DNA from 4 places in the Cupriavidus sp. NPDC089707 genome. Region 1 is predicted to be linked to each of the others. Evidence: predicted binding sites of a transcription regulator. Region 1 holds the regulator's gene; each other region holds the start of a gene.
The links. The regulator sigma-54, encoded in region 1, starts transcription at its own class of promoters, with help from an activator protein. The targets are predictions, from matches to a motif close to TGGCANGNAANCTGCTTT.
Positions count from the first base shown of each region.

Region 2: ACIP1U_RS29400 (ammonium transporter) is a predicted target of sigma-54. The motif match lies at 1,199-1,216, and genes of this name have one in related genera.
Region 3: ACIP1U_RS22690 (GTP cyclohydrolase II) is a predicted target of sigma-54. The motif match lies at 1,407-1,424, and genes of this name have one in related genera.
Region 4: ACIP1U_RS25650 (phenol hydroxylase subunit) is a predicted target of sigma-54. The motif match lies at 1,463-1,480, and genes of this name have one in related genera.

Region 1 covers NZ_JBIVHB010000001.1:75,148-78,652, reverse strand. Annotated here, with positions in the region: gene lptB (LPS export ABC transporter ATP-binding protein) at 16-816, shown strand; gene ACIP1U_RS00400 (RNA polymerase factor sigma-54) at 971-2,449, shown strand; gene hpf (ribosome hibernation-promoting factor, HPF/YfiA family) at 2,498-2,848, shown strand; gene ptsN (PTS IIA-like nitrogen regulatory protein PtsN) at 3,216-3,505, shown strand, end outside.
Region 2 covers NZ_JBIVHB010000030.1:36,354-39,858, forward strand. Annotated here, with positions in the region: gene ACIP1U_RS29390 (acyl-CoA thioesterase) at 1-302, opposite strand, end outside; gene ACIP1U_RS29395 (HU family DNA-binding protein) at 472-753, opposite strand; gene ACIP1U_RS29400 (ammonium transporter) at 1,248-2,450, shown strand; gene ACIP1U_RS29405 (mechanosensitive ion channel family protein) at 2,624-3,469, shown strand; gene ACIP1U_RS29410 (Bcr/CflA family multidrug efflux MFS transporter) at 3,474-3,505, opposite strand, start outside.
Region 3 covers NZ_JBIVHB010000016.1:9,143-12,647, forward strand. Annotated here, with positions in the region: gene ACIP1U_RS22685 (acyltransferase family protein) at 139-1,248, shown strand; gene ACIP1U_RS22690 (GTP cyclohydrolase II) at 1,482-2,720, shown strand; gene ACIP1U_RS22695 (URC4/urg3 family protein) at 2,717-3,505, shown strand, end outside.
Region 4 covers NZ_JBIVHB010000021.1:47,438-50,942, reverse strand. Annotated here, with positions in the region: gene ACIP1U_RS25660 (MmoB/DmpM family protein) at 1-123, opposite strand, end outside; gene ACIP1U_RS25655 (aromatic/alkene monooxygenase hydroxylase subunit beta) at 157-1,152, opposite strand; gene ACIP1U_RS25650 (phenol hydroxylase subunit) at 1,205-1,426, opposite strand; gene poxR (phenol degradation transcriptional regulator PoxR) at 2,255-3,505, opposite strand, start outside.

The DNA.
Region 1 (3,505 bases):
CGCCAGACTGTGCCAATGACCGATACCGCCACCATCGCCGAAAAGCCTTCCGTCCAAGCCACAGCCGTCCTCGAAGGCGGCAGCACGCTGGTCGTGCGCCACCTGAAGAAGCGCTATGGCTCGCGCACAGTGGTCAAGGATGTCTCGCTGGACGTGAAGAGCGGCGAAGTGGTCGGCCTGCTCGGCCCCAACGGCGCGGGCAAGACCACCTCGTTCTACATGATCGTGGGGCTGGTGAACCTGGATGAGGGCGATATCGTGCTCGACGGCGACCACATCAGTGGCCTGCCGATCCACGAGCGTGCGCGCATGGGGCTGTCCTACCTGCCGCAGGAAGCCTCGGTCTTCCGCAAGCTCAACGTCGAGGAAAACATCCGCGCCGTGCTGGAGCTGCAGGTGGAGAACGGCAAGCCGCTGGCCAAGGCCGAGATCGACCGCAGGCTCGACGCGCTGCTCGACGACCTGCAGATTGCGCACCTGCGCAACAACCCGGCGCTGTCGCTGTCGGGCGGCGAACGCCGCCGCGTGGAAATCGCGCGCGCGCTGGCATCGTCGCCACGCTTCATCCTGCTGGATGAACCGTTCGCCGGCGTGGACCCGATCGCAGTGGGCGAAATCCAGCGCATCGTCAGCTTCTTGAAAGCGCGCAACATCGGCGTGCTGATCACCGACCACAACGTGCGCGAAACGCTTGGTATCTGCGACCACGCGTACATCATCAGTGAAGGCACCGTGCTGGCCGCCGGGCGGCCCGAAGAGATCATCGCCAACGAATCGGTGCGGCGCGTCTACCTCGGCGAAAACTTCCGCATGTGATGTACCCGCCTGCCCGCAGCGGCAGGCCATTGATTCTGCCTGCTACCGGCCCCATGATCTGGATGTGGGCCGCCCACTGCCGGCGTCGATCAAGCCGCGACATCGATAGCAATTTCCGTTCCAACAACGGAAAGATGCGCATAGAATAGGTCGCATGAAACCGTCGCTACAGCTCCGCCTCTCCCAGCACCTGGCACTGACGCCGCAACTGCAGCAGTCGATCAGGCTGTTGCAGCTTTCGACGCTGGAACTGCAGCAGGAAGTCGAACAGGCGCTCACGGAAAACCCGCTGCTCGAACGCGAGAACGACTGGATCGACAGCCCGCTGCGCGTGGCCGCCGATGGCTCGGTCAACGTGCAGAGCGCGCCGGCGCCGGCACCAGCCGAACCGCAAGGCAACGGCGAGGCGCGCACCGATAGCGCAGGCGACGACGACAGCTACGGCGACAGCAACAGCGGCGAAGACTACGGCGGCGACTGGAGCCTGGACGACTTCGCCCGCCGCCCGCAAGGCGACGAAGATGAGAAGACGCCGATGCAGCTGCGCGAGGCCGAGCCCACGTTGCGCGAATACCTGATGGAACAGCTCACGCCGCTGAAGATCTCGGTGCGCGACAAGGGCCTGGCCATCTTCCTGATCGAATCGCTCGACGACGACGGCTACCTCGCCGCGACGCTCGAAGAGATCTGCGCCGAACTGCCGGAAGAACTCGAATTCGAGATCGAGGAAGTGCAGGCGATGCTGACGCTGCTGCAAAGCTTCGACCCGCCAGGCGTGGGCGCGCGCAACGCGGCCGAGTGCCTGGGCCTGCAATTGCGCCGGCTGCAGCACCCGCAGCGCGAGCTGGCGCTGAACATCGTGCACAACCACCTCGAACTGCTGGCGGTGCGCGACTACACGCGCCTGAAAAAAGCCCTGCAGGTAGACGAGCCTGCACTCAAGGCCGCCCACGAACTGATCCGCTCGCTGGCCCCCTACCCCGGCCATGCATACAGCCGCCCCGAGGCCGACTTCGTGGTGCCCGATGTGTTCGTGCGCAAGAGCGGCGGCGGCTGGATCGCGCAACTCAATCCGGATGTGATGCCGAGGCTGCGCATCAACGACATGTACGCGCAGATCCTGCGCGGCGCCAAGGGCGAGTCGGGTACCGCGGGCCTGCAGCAGAAGCTGCAGGAAGCACGCTGGCTGATCAAGAATATCCAGCAAAGGTTCGACACGATCCTGCGTGTCTCACAGGCCATTGTCGAGCGTCAAAAGAACTTTTTCACGCACGGCGAAATCGCCATGCGCCCCTTGGTTTTGCGGGAGATTGCCGATACACTGGGATTACACGAGTCAACCATCTCCCGGGTGACGACCAATAAATACATGGCAACGCCGATGGGTACTTTCGAACTGAAGTACTTCTTTGGCAGCCACGTGTCCACCGAAACCGGTGGCGCGGCTTCATCAACGGCCATCCGCGCCTTGATCAAGCAACTGATAGGAGCCGAAGACCCGAGGAATCCCCTTTCCGACAGTCGCATCGCCGAACTGCTGGGTGAGCAAGGCTTCGTTGTCGCACGTCGCACCGTTGCCAAATATCGCGAAGCCCTGAAGATCCCCGCAGTGAATCTCCGCAAGTCTTTGTAGCCGAGCCCACCGCCTGCCTGGTGAGGCTCTTTCAGAAGGAGAAGCGCTATGAACTTCAAGATCAGTGGACACCACCTTGACATCACGCCGCCGTTGCGTGAGTACGTGGAAACGAAGCTGGAGCGAATCGTCAGGCATTTCGATCAGGTCATTGGCGTTAGCGTGCTGCTCTCTGTCGACAACCACAAGGAAAAGGACCGTCGGCAATACGCGGAAATCAATCTACATCTCAGGGGCAAGGACATCTTCGTTGAAGCGCATCATGAAGACCTGTATGCAGCGATCGACGCACTCGTCGACAAGCTGGACCGTCAGGTACTGCGCTACAAGGACCGCGTGCAAGGCCACGACCGCGAAGCGGTCAAGTACCAGATGGCCGCAGCGCAGATGCAGCAATGAGAATGCCCGGTGGCTCCGCAGAGGGCTGCTGAATCAAAACTGAACAGGCAAGCCGCGCATTGCGCGGCTTTTTTGCGCCCGCGGCGCTGTGGCGCCTGCGCAAAGGCCTGTCACCCGTTTGAGACGGAATGTTCGCAATGGCCGCGGCAGGGTGTATGCTGCGCCATACATGCAGAACCGCATCCTGCCCCGCCCGGTTGAGGTGCGGACGCCCACAGGCGCGGCGCTGCGCTGCACAATCACAGGGAGGCCGCTGCTCTATAATGGCCGGACGCCTCGGCGTTGCCGGCGACCGGCAGCCTCTGAGCCACGCACTGCCCTGCGGAACGGCGGATCCGCCCGCTAACTGAAATCCTGCGCATCGCCCATGAATCGTTTGGCCAAATTGCTGCCACCCGGCAATATCACCCTCGACGTCAGCGTCACCAGCAAGAAGCGTGTGTTCGAGCAGGCCGGGCTCCTTTTCGAGAACAACCATGGCGTGGCGCGCGCCACCGTGACGGATAACCTGTTCGCGCGCGAGTCGTTGGGCTCCACCGGACTTGGCGCCGGCGTGGCAATCCCGCACGGCCGCATCAAGGGCCTGAAGCAACCGCTCGCCGCCTTCATGCGCCTGGCCGAGCCGATCCCGTTCGAGTCGCCCGACGGCAAGCCGGT
Region 2 (3,505 bases), on a different contig from region 1:
CGCACCAGCTTGCTGCGGATATTCTCGGTCACGACCTTGATGCCGATTTCCATCGAGCTGCGGCCGGTAAAGTTGACCGAGGCCAGGAAGGTCACCAGCTCGCCCACGTGGATCGGCTGGCGGAACACCACCTGGTCCACCGACAGCGTCACCACGTAGCGGCCGGCATAGCGGCTGGCGCAGGCATAGGCGACCATGTCCAAATACTTCAGGATAGTGCCGCCGTGGACGTTGCCGGAGAAATTGGCCATGTCCGGCGTCATCAGCACGGTCATGGAAAGCTGGTGGGACTGGTCGTTCATGATGCGGGGGAGTTCGGATTGCGGGGGCGGTCGCCCGGGCCGGCTGGCGGCATCCGTGCGCCGGCAGTTTAACCCGGATCGGCCCCGCCGTTGCCGGTCATCGCGGCACGGCGCGGAAAACAAAAAAGCGGCCTGCCTGGCCGCTTTTCACGCTGTGGACGCAAACTGCTTACTTCTTCTTGTTCACCGCGTCCTTGAAACCCTGTCCGGCGGAAAACTTGACCGTCTTGGCGGCGGGGATCTTGATGGTTTCGCCGGTGCGCGGATTGCGTCCGGTACGCGCGGCGCGTTTGCCGGCGCTGAAGCTGCCAAAACCTACCAGCGTGACCGAATCACCCTTTGCCACTGCCTTCTTGATGCTGTCCAGCGCTGCGTTGAGCGCGCGCTCAGCGGCGGCGTTGCTCAGTTCTGCTTCCGTGGCGATGGCCGATACCAGTTCACCTTTATTCATGGCTGATTTCCCTTGTTGGTCGTCGTCACCGATGTGCCTGCCTGGCGGCAAAACATCGATCGGCGCAGTCTAATCTGCCCCTTGTGCGTTGAGCAATCCCCAGTGGCATCAATGCAACGAAAAAACCCGCAAATCCTTGCTTGAGGCCGGTTAGCAGGCAATTTACCGCTCTTTTTGCGCTTGTCACGAGCCGGATTTGCCTGGCTGCGGCGTTGTGCCGCAAGGCGCGGCTGGCGCGGACCCGGATGGGAAAAATGCCCGGAATTGGGGCGTCGCACCATAACGGGTCAGCCGAGCATGCGGGCGAAGCGCCATTCTGGCGCATTTCCGGCACAGCCCTTGACGCCTCCCTCCTGACGTACTGCGCACCCGGTCGCCTGCGCGCGGCATTCCGGTGCGGATTCTGCCCACGCCGGTGCAGTTGGCACCAGGATGCAGCCGGAACTGGAATGTTTTTTGCATACCCATGCGCCCATTTTGAGCATGAGGTCACTATGGACAACTGGAAGACCGGCACCGACGCCATGTTTATCCTGCTTGGCGCCATCATGGTGCTGGCCATGCACGCCGGCTTTGCCTTCCTTGAGCTAGGCACGGTGCGCAAGAAAAACCAGGTCAATGCACTGGTAAAGATTCTGGTGGATTTCGCAGTTTCCACGATTGCCTATTTCTTTATCGGTTACACCATTGCCTACGGCGTGCAATTCATGTCCGGGGCAGAAACGCTGGCGCAGAAAAGCGGTTACGACCTGGTCAAATTCTTTTTCCTGACTACTTTTGCCGCCGCCATTCCGGCGATTATCTCGGGCGGAATTGCCGAGCGTTCGCGCTTCAATCCACAACTGGTGGCGACATTCGTGTTGGTCGGTTTTGTCTACCCATTCTTCGAAGGCATTGCGTGGAACCAGCGCTACGGGGTCCAGGACTGGATCACGCAGGTTGCCGGCGCGCCCTTCCATGACTTTGCCGGCTCGGTGGTCGTGCACGCGCTAGGCGGCTGGATCGCGCTGCCGGCGGTGCTGCTGCTCGGCGCGCGCCGCGGGCGCTATCAGAAGGACGGGCGCATCAGCGCCCATCCGCCCTCCAATATCCCGTTTCTCGCGCTGGGCGCGTGGATCCTGGCGGTGGGCTGGTTCGGCTTCAACGTGATGAGCGCGCAGACCGTCGACAAGATCAGCGGCCTGGTCGCGATCAATTCGCTGATGGCGATGGCTGGCGGTACGCTGGCGGCCTGGGCCGCCGGCCGCAATGATCCGGGCTTTGCCTACAACGGCCCGCTGGCCGGGCTGGTGGCGGTATGCGCCGGCTCGGACCTGATGCACCCGCTGGGCGCGCTCATCACTGGCGGTATTGCAGGCGCCCTCTTCGTCTATACGTTTACGCTGGCACAGAACAAGTGGCATATCGACGATGTGCTGGGCGTCTGGCCGCTGCACGGGCTGTGCGGCGCCTGGGGCGGCATCGCCGCGGGCATCTTCGGGGCCAAGGCACTGGGTGGACTGGGCGGCGTGTCGCTCGGCGCGCAGCTGATCGGGACGGTGCTGGGAATCGTGGTGGCACTGGCGGGCGGCACACTGGTATACGGGGCGCTCAAGAAGCTGGTCGGCATCCGGCTCGATGCCGAAGGCGAATTCAACGGCGCGGACCTGACGCTGCACCGCATCTCCGCCACGCCGGAGCGCGAAACCAACTGGTAAGGCGGATGCGCCGCCCGGCGGCGCCTGGGCAAGCGGGCCTGCCGGACCGCTTGCCTTGACAATTATTTGCTTGCACTTCCAGGCACGGCATTCCAATAATTGCCGTGCCCACGTATTGCGCCGCGTCAGCGCGCAGGGCTTGCACCACTCACCCAAACCGAGAGGACACGCCGATGGATGCCACGACTTTCGACAATCTCAAGACCCTGGTGGTCGCCTATGCAACGCAGTTCGGGGTCAAGATCCTGGCAGCGCTAGCGTTCTGGGTCATCGGCCGATGGCTGATCCATTTTGTGGTACGGATGGTGCAGAATGCGCTCACCAGGCAGAAGGTCGACCCGACGCTGCTGCGCTATGTGGGTTCAATCGTCACGGTCACGCTGAACGTGGTGCTGGTGATCGGCATCCTGGGCTACTTCGGCATCCAGACCACCACCTTTGCCGCGCTGATTGCCGCGGCCGGCGTGGCCATCGGCATGGCGTGGTCGGGGCTGATGTCGAATTTCGCGGCGGGCGCCTTCCTGGTGGTGCTGCGGCCGTTCAAGGTGGGAGACTTCGTTACCGTCGGCGGCGTCACCGGCACGGTACGCGAGATCGGGCTGTTCGCCACGTCGCTCGATACACCGGACAACGTGCAGACCGTGATCGGCAACAACAAGATCTTCAGCGACACAATCCAGAACTTCACCGCTAATCCGTACCGGCGCGTGGAACTGAAGGCCCAGCTGGCGGGCAGCACCGACGTGTCCGATGCGGTGGCGCTGCTGAAGTCGCGCATCGCGCAGATCCCGAACGTGCTGCCGGAACCCGCGGTCGACGTGGAGATCCTGGAATTCACGCTGGTCGGGCCGGTGCTGGCGGTACGCCCGTATTGCCACAACGACAATTACTGGCAAGTCTATTTCGACACCAACCGCATCATCCGCGAGTGCTTCGGCCAGGCCGGCTATGCGGCGCCGATGCCGGCACACATGGTGGTCGTACAGCAGGCCGCCGCCTTGCAGCAGGCCGCCGCCTGATTTGTCAGGCAGCCGCCCGGCCGGCGCCGGAGCGGC
Region 3 (3,505 bases), on a different contig from region 1:
CATGAAGTCCAAGGCGAGCAATCAGCAACAATCGCTGCCAGTGTGTAACCAATCCGCAATTTGTGGATGTAACGCCACATTTCAATCAGGGCAAACGGGTAGAATCGCGCCTTCCGTGCGCTTCATATTCCAAAAGCAATGAGCCCCCGTCCGTCACGCCTGCCTTGCATCGACGCGCTCAAGGCGGTCAGCTCCCAGCTGATCGTGCTGCATCACCTCGCTTTCTACGGGCCGATGTCCGATACGGCCTACCGCCTCGCCCCGGGGCTGGTGGACTGGCTGTACGACTATGCCCGCATCGCGGTCCAGGTGTTCCTGGTGATCAGCGGCTTCCTGGCGGCGCGCAGCCTGGCACCGCATGGCAGGCTGGAAATCCGCGAACATCCGCTGGCGATGCTGTGGCGCCGTTACCTGAAGCTGGTGGTGCCCTTCGCCGCCGCGCTGTTGCTGAGCATTGCCGGCGCCGCGCTGGCGCGGCAGTGGATGATCCATGAATCGATCCCGGCACCTCCGCACCTGACGCAGTTCCTGGCGCACCTCACGCTGCTGCATAACGTCCTCGACGTCGATGCGTTGTCGGCCGGTGTCTGGTACGTCGCGATCGATCTCCAGCTGTTTGGCCTGCTGCTGGTGTCGCTGTGGGCCGCACGCGCCTTTGCGCCGCGCCAGGCGCAGGCGGGTGCCGCTGCCGGCATTGGCGTGGTTGCGCTGCTGGCGGTCGCGTCGCTGTTCTGGTTCAACCGCGATGCCGCCTGGGATATCTGGGCGGTGTACTTCTTCGGCGCCTATGGCATGGGCACGCTGGCATGGTGGGCCTCGAACCCGGGCCGGTCGGCCATGCCGCTGCTGGTGCTCGGCGCGGTGGCGCTGGCGGCGCTGATCGTCGATTTCCGCTTGCGTATCGCCGTGGCGCTGGCCACCGCGCTGCTGCTGGCGATCGCCCGCCGCGGCGGCTGGATGGAGCGCTGGCCGCGCGGCGATGTGGTCGGCTTCTTCGGCCGCATTTCCTATTCGGTTTTCCTGGTGCACTTTCCGGTGTGCCTGCTGGTCAATGCGCTGGTGTTGAACCTTGCGCCGGGGCAGCCGGTGCTGAACGCGCTGGGCATGGCGGCGGCGTGGGCGCTGAGCAACGTCGCCGGCGCGCTGTTTCACCGCTACGTGGAAAGCGCGAGCCCGCAGGCCGCGCTGCGCGCGGCGCGGGCCTGGCTGTCGCAAGCGCGCGGCTCGGCGAGCCGTCCTTCCATGTAAGCCTTGCAAGCCTGCGCGCTGGGCAGATTGCCTCCTGCTGGTGCGCGCGCACCGTTGGCGTCACGTCCCCGGCACGCCGTCCGTGCATGCGCGCCGCCCCGCTTGCGTACGGCGCCATACAGAGCACGGCAAAACTCGCGTAAACCGGCATTGGGCGATGGCATGAACGTTGCCTAGTATGGAATCGTAAACCTGACCGTTTGGTCAGGATTCCATCGGGAACCGAGGGTGTCATGTCCGACCATATCGTCCTCACTTCGCACGCGCGCCGCGACAAGCCGGCCGAGCCGATCCACTGGGGTGCGCCCACCGCCGCCGAACGCGGACCAGTGATCGCCAGCCTGACGAATCCCGCGCAGCGCAACGTGATCGGCACCCATGCCGGCGCCTATGCCATCTACCGCGCGCTGGCGGTGGCCTCCGGCTCACTGCAGCGCGACCATCGTCCCGACCTGACGGATACCGCGCCTGCCGAGTCGATCGGCCCGCACCCGCAATGGGCCGATCCGGAAAAGATCGTTTCGCTCGATCCCTGGGGCCACCTCGTTTCGTCCGTCTTCGCCGACCGCATCGCGGCGGGCGTGGATATCCGCCCCACCATCGCCGTCACGCGCGCGCATATCAACATGCCTGAGCTGATATCGGCGATGGCTGCCGGCCGGCTGACGCCGGACGGCAGCATCCTCTATGCCAACGGCGACGTGCGCGTGACCAAGGCAGCGGTCGATCCGGTCTGGTACCTGCCAGGGCTGGCGGCGCGCTTCGGCATCAAGGAAAGCGCGTTGCGGCGCGGCCTGTTCGAGCAGACCGGCGGCATGTTCCCGGAGTTGGTCACGCGGCCCGACCTCAAAGTGTTCCTGCCGCCCATCGGCGGCATGACACTGTACTTTTTCGGCGACGTCAGTCAGCTCGGCAAGCCCGAGACAAGAGTGGCCTGCCGCGTGCACGATGAATGCAACGGATCCGACGTGTTCGGGTCAGACATCTGTACCTGCCGGCCGTACCTGGCACATGGCATCGAGGTGTGCATCGAGATGGCGCAGCAGGGCGGTGTCGGGCTGGTGGTCTACAACCGCAAGGAGGGCCGCGCGCTGGGCGAGGTGACCAAGTTCCTGGTCTACAACGCCCGCAAGCGGCAGGCGGGCGGCGACCGGGCCGAGACTTACTTTGCCCGCACCGAATGCGTGGCAGGCGTGCAGGACATGCGTTTCCAGGAACTGATGCCGGATGTGTTCCACTGGCTGGGCATCCGCCGCATCGACCGCTGGGCGTCGATGAGCAACATGAAGCATGGCGCGCTGGTGGCGCAGGGGATCGAGGTGGTCGAGCAGGTGGCGATCCCCGAAGCCCTGATCCCGGCGGACGCCCGTGTCGAGATCGACGCCAAGGTGGCGGCCGGCTACTTTACGCGTTACACGCCGCCGGATGCCGATGAACTGGCCCTGGCAAAGGGCAGGGGGTTGAACGAATGACAATGTATCCCGAAGAGGATCGTGGCGGCATGGACCGTCGGGGAGCAGGCGAGGAAATGCGTCCGGGCGCGGGCTGGCTCAGCCCCGTGCCGGAAGGGCACCCCGCTTCGGCGCTGCTGTGCGCCGAAGCCGTGCGCACGCATTGCGCGGCGGTCACCGAGCACGTGGCCAGCGGCGCGTCCAAATTGTTTACGTGGCACCCCGACCGCATCCACGCGATCGCCGATTACGTGGCCAGCACCATCCGGCAGCGCTATCCGGACCTGCAGGTGCCTTACCACAGCCGCTGGCGCCACTTCGAGAGCGGTGGCGTCGACCAGCGCGCGGACCGCTGGCAGGTGCTGTGCGAGCGTGCCGGCCTGAGCGGGCCCGAGCACCGCGAAGCGCGCGCGCGCATCGGCATCGACCTGGTGATCCCGAGCGTACTGCTCGACGCCGGCGCGGGCCCCGACTGGCGCTACCGCGACCCGGCCAGCGACCTTGTGCTGACCCGCTCCGAAGGGCTGGGCGTGGCCAGCTTCGTCCTGTTCGCACGTGGCGGCTTCTCCGCGGCGCCCGGCGACCCGCTGCGCGCGGACGCCGAGCGGCTGCAGCGCATCGACGCCGACAGCATCGCCCACGCCTTCCAGGTGGCGCAGCACAACCCGCTGGTGGGGCTGGAAGGCCGCGCCGGGCTGCTGCGCCGGCTGGGCGAGGTGATGGAAGCTACGCCGGCGCTGTTCGGGCGGCCTGCGCGCCTGGGCAACATGTTCGACTACCTGAAGGCGCATGCGGTCAACGAACGG
Region 4 (3,505 bases), on a different contig from region 1:
CTTGACCATGGCCGGGAACTGCGAGACCACGGCGTGCGGGTTGGCCTCGGTGATGGCGTCGATGATGGGTCGGGTGTCGTCGTTGTTCTGCAGGGCGATGTAGACGTTGGCGGCGGTCGTCATGTGTTGTCTCCGTGTGTCCTTGTGTGCGTGGGCTCAGGCGGCGAGGCCGAGCTTGTTCAGGCGGATTACGAACTGCTCGCGGCACAGCGCGACCATCTGCGCGCCGTCGGCGCCGGTCAGCGCATCGGCGACCGGCACCAGCGCTTCGGCCACCTGCGCGGCGGCGGCGTGCGCCCAGCCGGATAGCAGCTCACGGTTGGCGTCGGACTCCGTGGCGGCAGCCTGGATCACGGCATCGACCCAGCGCGCATGCTCGTCGCGCCAGTCGTTCATGAACTCGGTCAGCACGGCGAGGCCCGTGCCGCAGGCGCGCACGATGACTGCATCGGCGTGCTGGTAGACCAGCGGGTAGAGCAGGCCGTCGAGCACCAGGTTCTGCGCAACGAAGGTCTCGAACCAGTCCTCGGTGACGAAGCTGTGCTCGACATAGCGGCGCAGCGGTTGCCACGCGGCGCTTTCCAGCCACGCCACCTTGGCACGCTCCAGCGCCACGCCGGTATTGCCGTCGAGCAGCATGCCGATGCGCGACAGGTACTGCGCGATGCCGAGGCGATCCATCGCGCAGTAGGTGCAGGCCTGCGTGATCGCCGTGCCCCAGCCGTAGTCGGCGCAATAGAAGTTGTTCATGTTCGCGCCCCACTCCACGTGGCGCAGCGGCAGCAGGCCCGTGGCCAGGCGTTCCTGCCATTCGGCCGGCAGGGCCTGCAGCAGGCCCCGTTTCTCGACGAAGGCAAAGTTCTTCTCGGCGGCATCTTGCTGGCGGCCGCGTGTGGTCACGTAGGCGCCGTAGTAGTACTGGCGCGGATCCTTCAGCGCGTACCAGTCCTGCATCACGATGGCAGTGCGGCGCTTGTCGTACAGCTCGAAGCCGGGGTCCCAGGTGGGGCGGTAGTGGAAGTTGACTTCCGACTGCACGTCGTAGGTCGCCTCCTGGTAGCGCGACGCCGGCTTGTCGCCGAAGCGGCGCGCCACATGGCCGTAGGTCTGGCGCAGCGGCTGGATCTGCTGGGTCTTGATGTCGACTTGCATCGCTTGGTCTCCTGTGTCCCTCTCTTGTGGTGCGGTGGGTGGTGTTGCTTTGTCAGTCTTCGTCTTGCTGCGGGGCTTCTGTCAGCGGCGGCAGGAAGCGCACGCGGTTGACGCAGCAGAAGGCTTCGAACATCGGCTCGGGCATGATCAGTTCGACGTTCAGGTCGGGGTCGGCCACGCTGAAGGCGAATTGCACGAAGCCTTCGGGCGTACGGTTTTCGACGCGGACGTAGCGAGGCGTGGCTTCGAACAGAGGGACCGATGGGGCGGTCATGGCAGGCTCCTTCGCAGTGGCTTGGGTGCGGGGCTTACTGCGAAGACCGTGCCAAGGGCTTTAAAGCGCGGTGGGATAAGGGATTGCGGGGATGGGGGTGGATTGCGTCAGCGTTAACCCGCAAGCGCTGGCATTGTGGCAATCGATCGATTGATCAAGCTGTGGGGAGTGTTTGATCAAATGATCAAAAGCCGCCTGGGGTGGGCGTTTGCGGGTAGCGGAGGAAAGTCGGCTTATTTACCTTGCGGCGCAGCAGCGAGGTGCGGGCGATTGCGGCTAACAGTCTGATGTAGTGATGGAAATTCGACTGCGCGGTGCAGCATTGCGCTGCCGCTTAGGCTGGGGGCTGGGATTGGGGATGGATCAAATGGTGAAGCTGGTGTGGGGTTATCCCTTTCGGCTTTGCATCTGGCGGACATTTGATATGCCCGGTTCCGCCCTGAAGGGCGGGTAACTCTTTGTCCGAGCGACAAAGAGTCACCAGAAAGCGCGTTTGCTGCCCCGGGCGGGCGGCCACTTTTATCGTAGTGGGCGGCGGCTTTCGTGCGGGGCTGGGCTTCGTTGCAAGGCAGGACTGCCTGCCGCACGGGTGCACTACGGTGGCTGCGGGTTGACGCGGTGATTGAACGAGCCCAGAGGGTTGGTGGCCCCTGCTGCTGGCGGCAAGGCAGGAACGCCTTCGGCTGCGCGGCGCGCGGGTCCTGGTTGGTCTGCCAGTCCTGGCGACAGGGCGATCGGCTCCGAAAGTCTTGGCTCGGCCCCTTTAGGGCGGAACCGGGCATATCAAATATCCATCAGATAAAAAGCCGCAGGCAAACAAGAAAAGAGTCAATTCCCCCCTCTTCTCATCTTCCACCGATAAGCCAACTGCGGCCGCGTAATCCCTAACAACCGCGCCGCCTGGCTCATATTCCCATCGGTCCGCTGCATCGCCGCCTCCATCAACACAGTCTCCACATCCCCCAGCGCCAGCTGCTGCTCCGACAACTGGTCAAGCAGCGCATGCACAGCCGCCTCACGCAGTTCTGGCAAAGTCCCGCCAGCGCCAAGGCGTGGTGCGGTATCCACCGGCGGCGCAGCGCTGGCGGGCAGGAACAGATGATCGGCACCGATCTGACCACCGTTGCTGGCAAGGATCACCCCCCGCTCAATCACGTTCTCCAACTCCCGTACATTCCCCGGCCAGTCATAGCGCCGCAACTCGGCCAATGCCCGATCCGTAATGCCGAGAATGCGCTTGCCATGCCGCGCCCCATAGCGCGCCACAAAGCGTTCCGCCAACAAACGAATATCATCCAGCCGCTCTCGCAACGGCGGAATCGTCACCGGATACACGTTGAGCCGGTAATACAAATCCTTGCGGAAGGTGCCTTCCTTGACCGCCTGCGCGAGATCGACGTTGGTTGCAGCCACCAGCCGCACATCGACCTTGCGCGACCCCGAGCCGCCCACGCGCTCGACTTCCCCCTCCTGCAGCACCCGCAACAGCTTGGACTGCGCCGATGCCGACAACTCCCCCAGCTCGTCCAAAAACAGCGTGCCGCCGTGCGCGCGCTCGAAGCGGCCGGGCCGCGACTGGTGCGCGCCCGTAAAGGCGCCCTTCTCCACACCGAACAGTTCAGACTCGATCAGCTCATCGGGAATCGCTGCGCAGTTGACAGCGATGAAGGGCTTGTCGGCACGGCCGCTGACACTGTGCAGCGCCTGCGCAAAACGCTCCTTGCCAACACCGGTCTCCCCCAGCAGCAGCACCGTCACGTTGCTCGCTGCGGCGCGCTGCAGCAGGTTCCATGCAGCACGGAAGCCGGGCGAACTGCCGACCAGATCGGCCGGGGTCGCGCGCGTTTCCTGCAGCGCGCGCAGGTTTTCGACCTCGCTCTGCAGCGCCATGATGGTTTCGATCACGGGATCCGGCTGGTACAGCGCCAGCACCTGCTGGCCGTCTTCCCAGGCCTCGACCGGCTTGCCGACGATGCGGCAGTGCGCATGGCCGCAGGCAATGCATTCCACCTCGCGATAAAGGATGGTGCGGCCCATCAGCGCCGAGGTGTAGCCGGTGGCATAGCCGATCTGCATCCA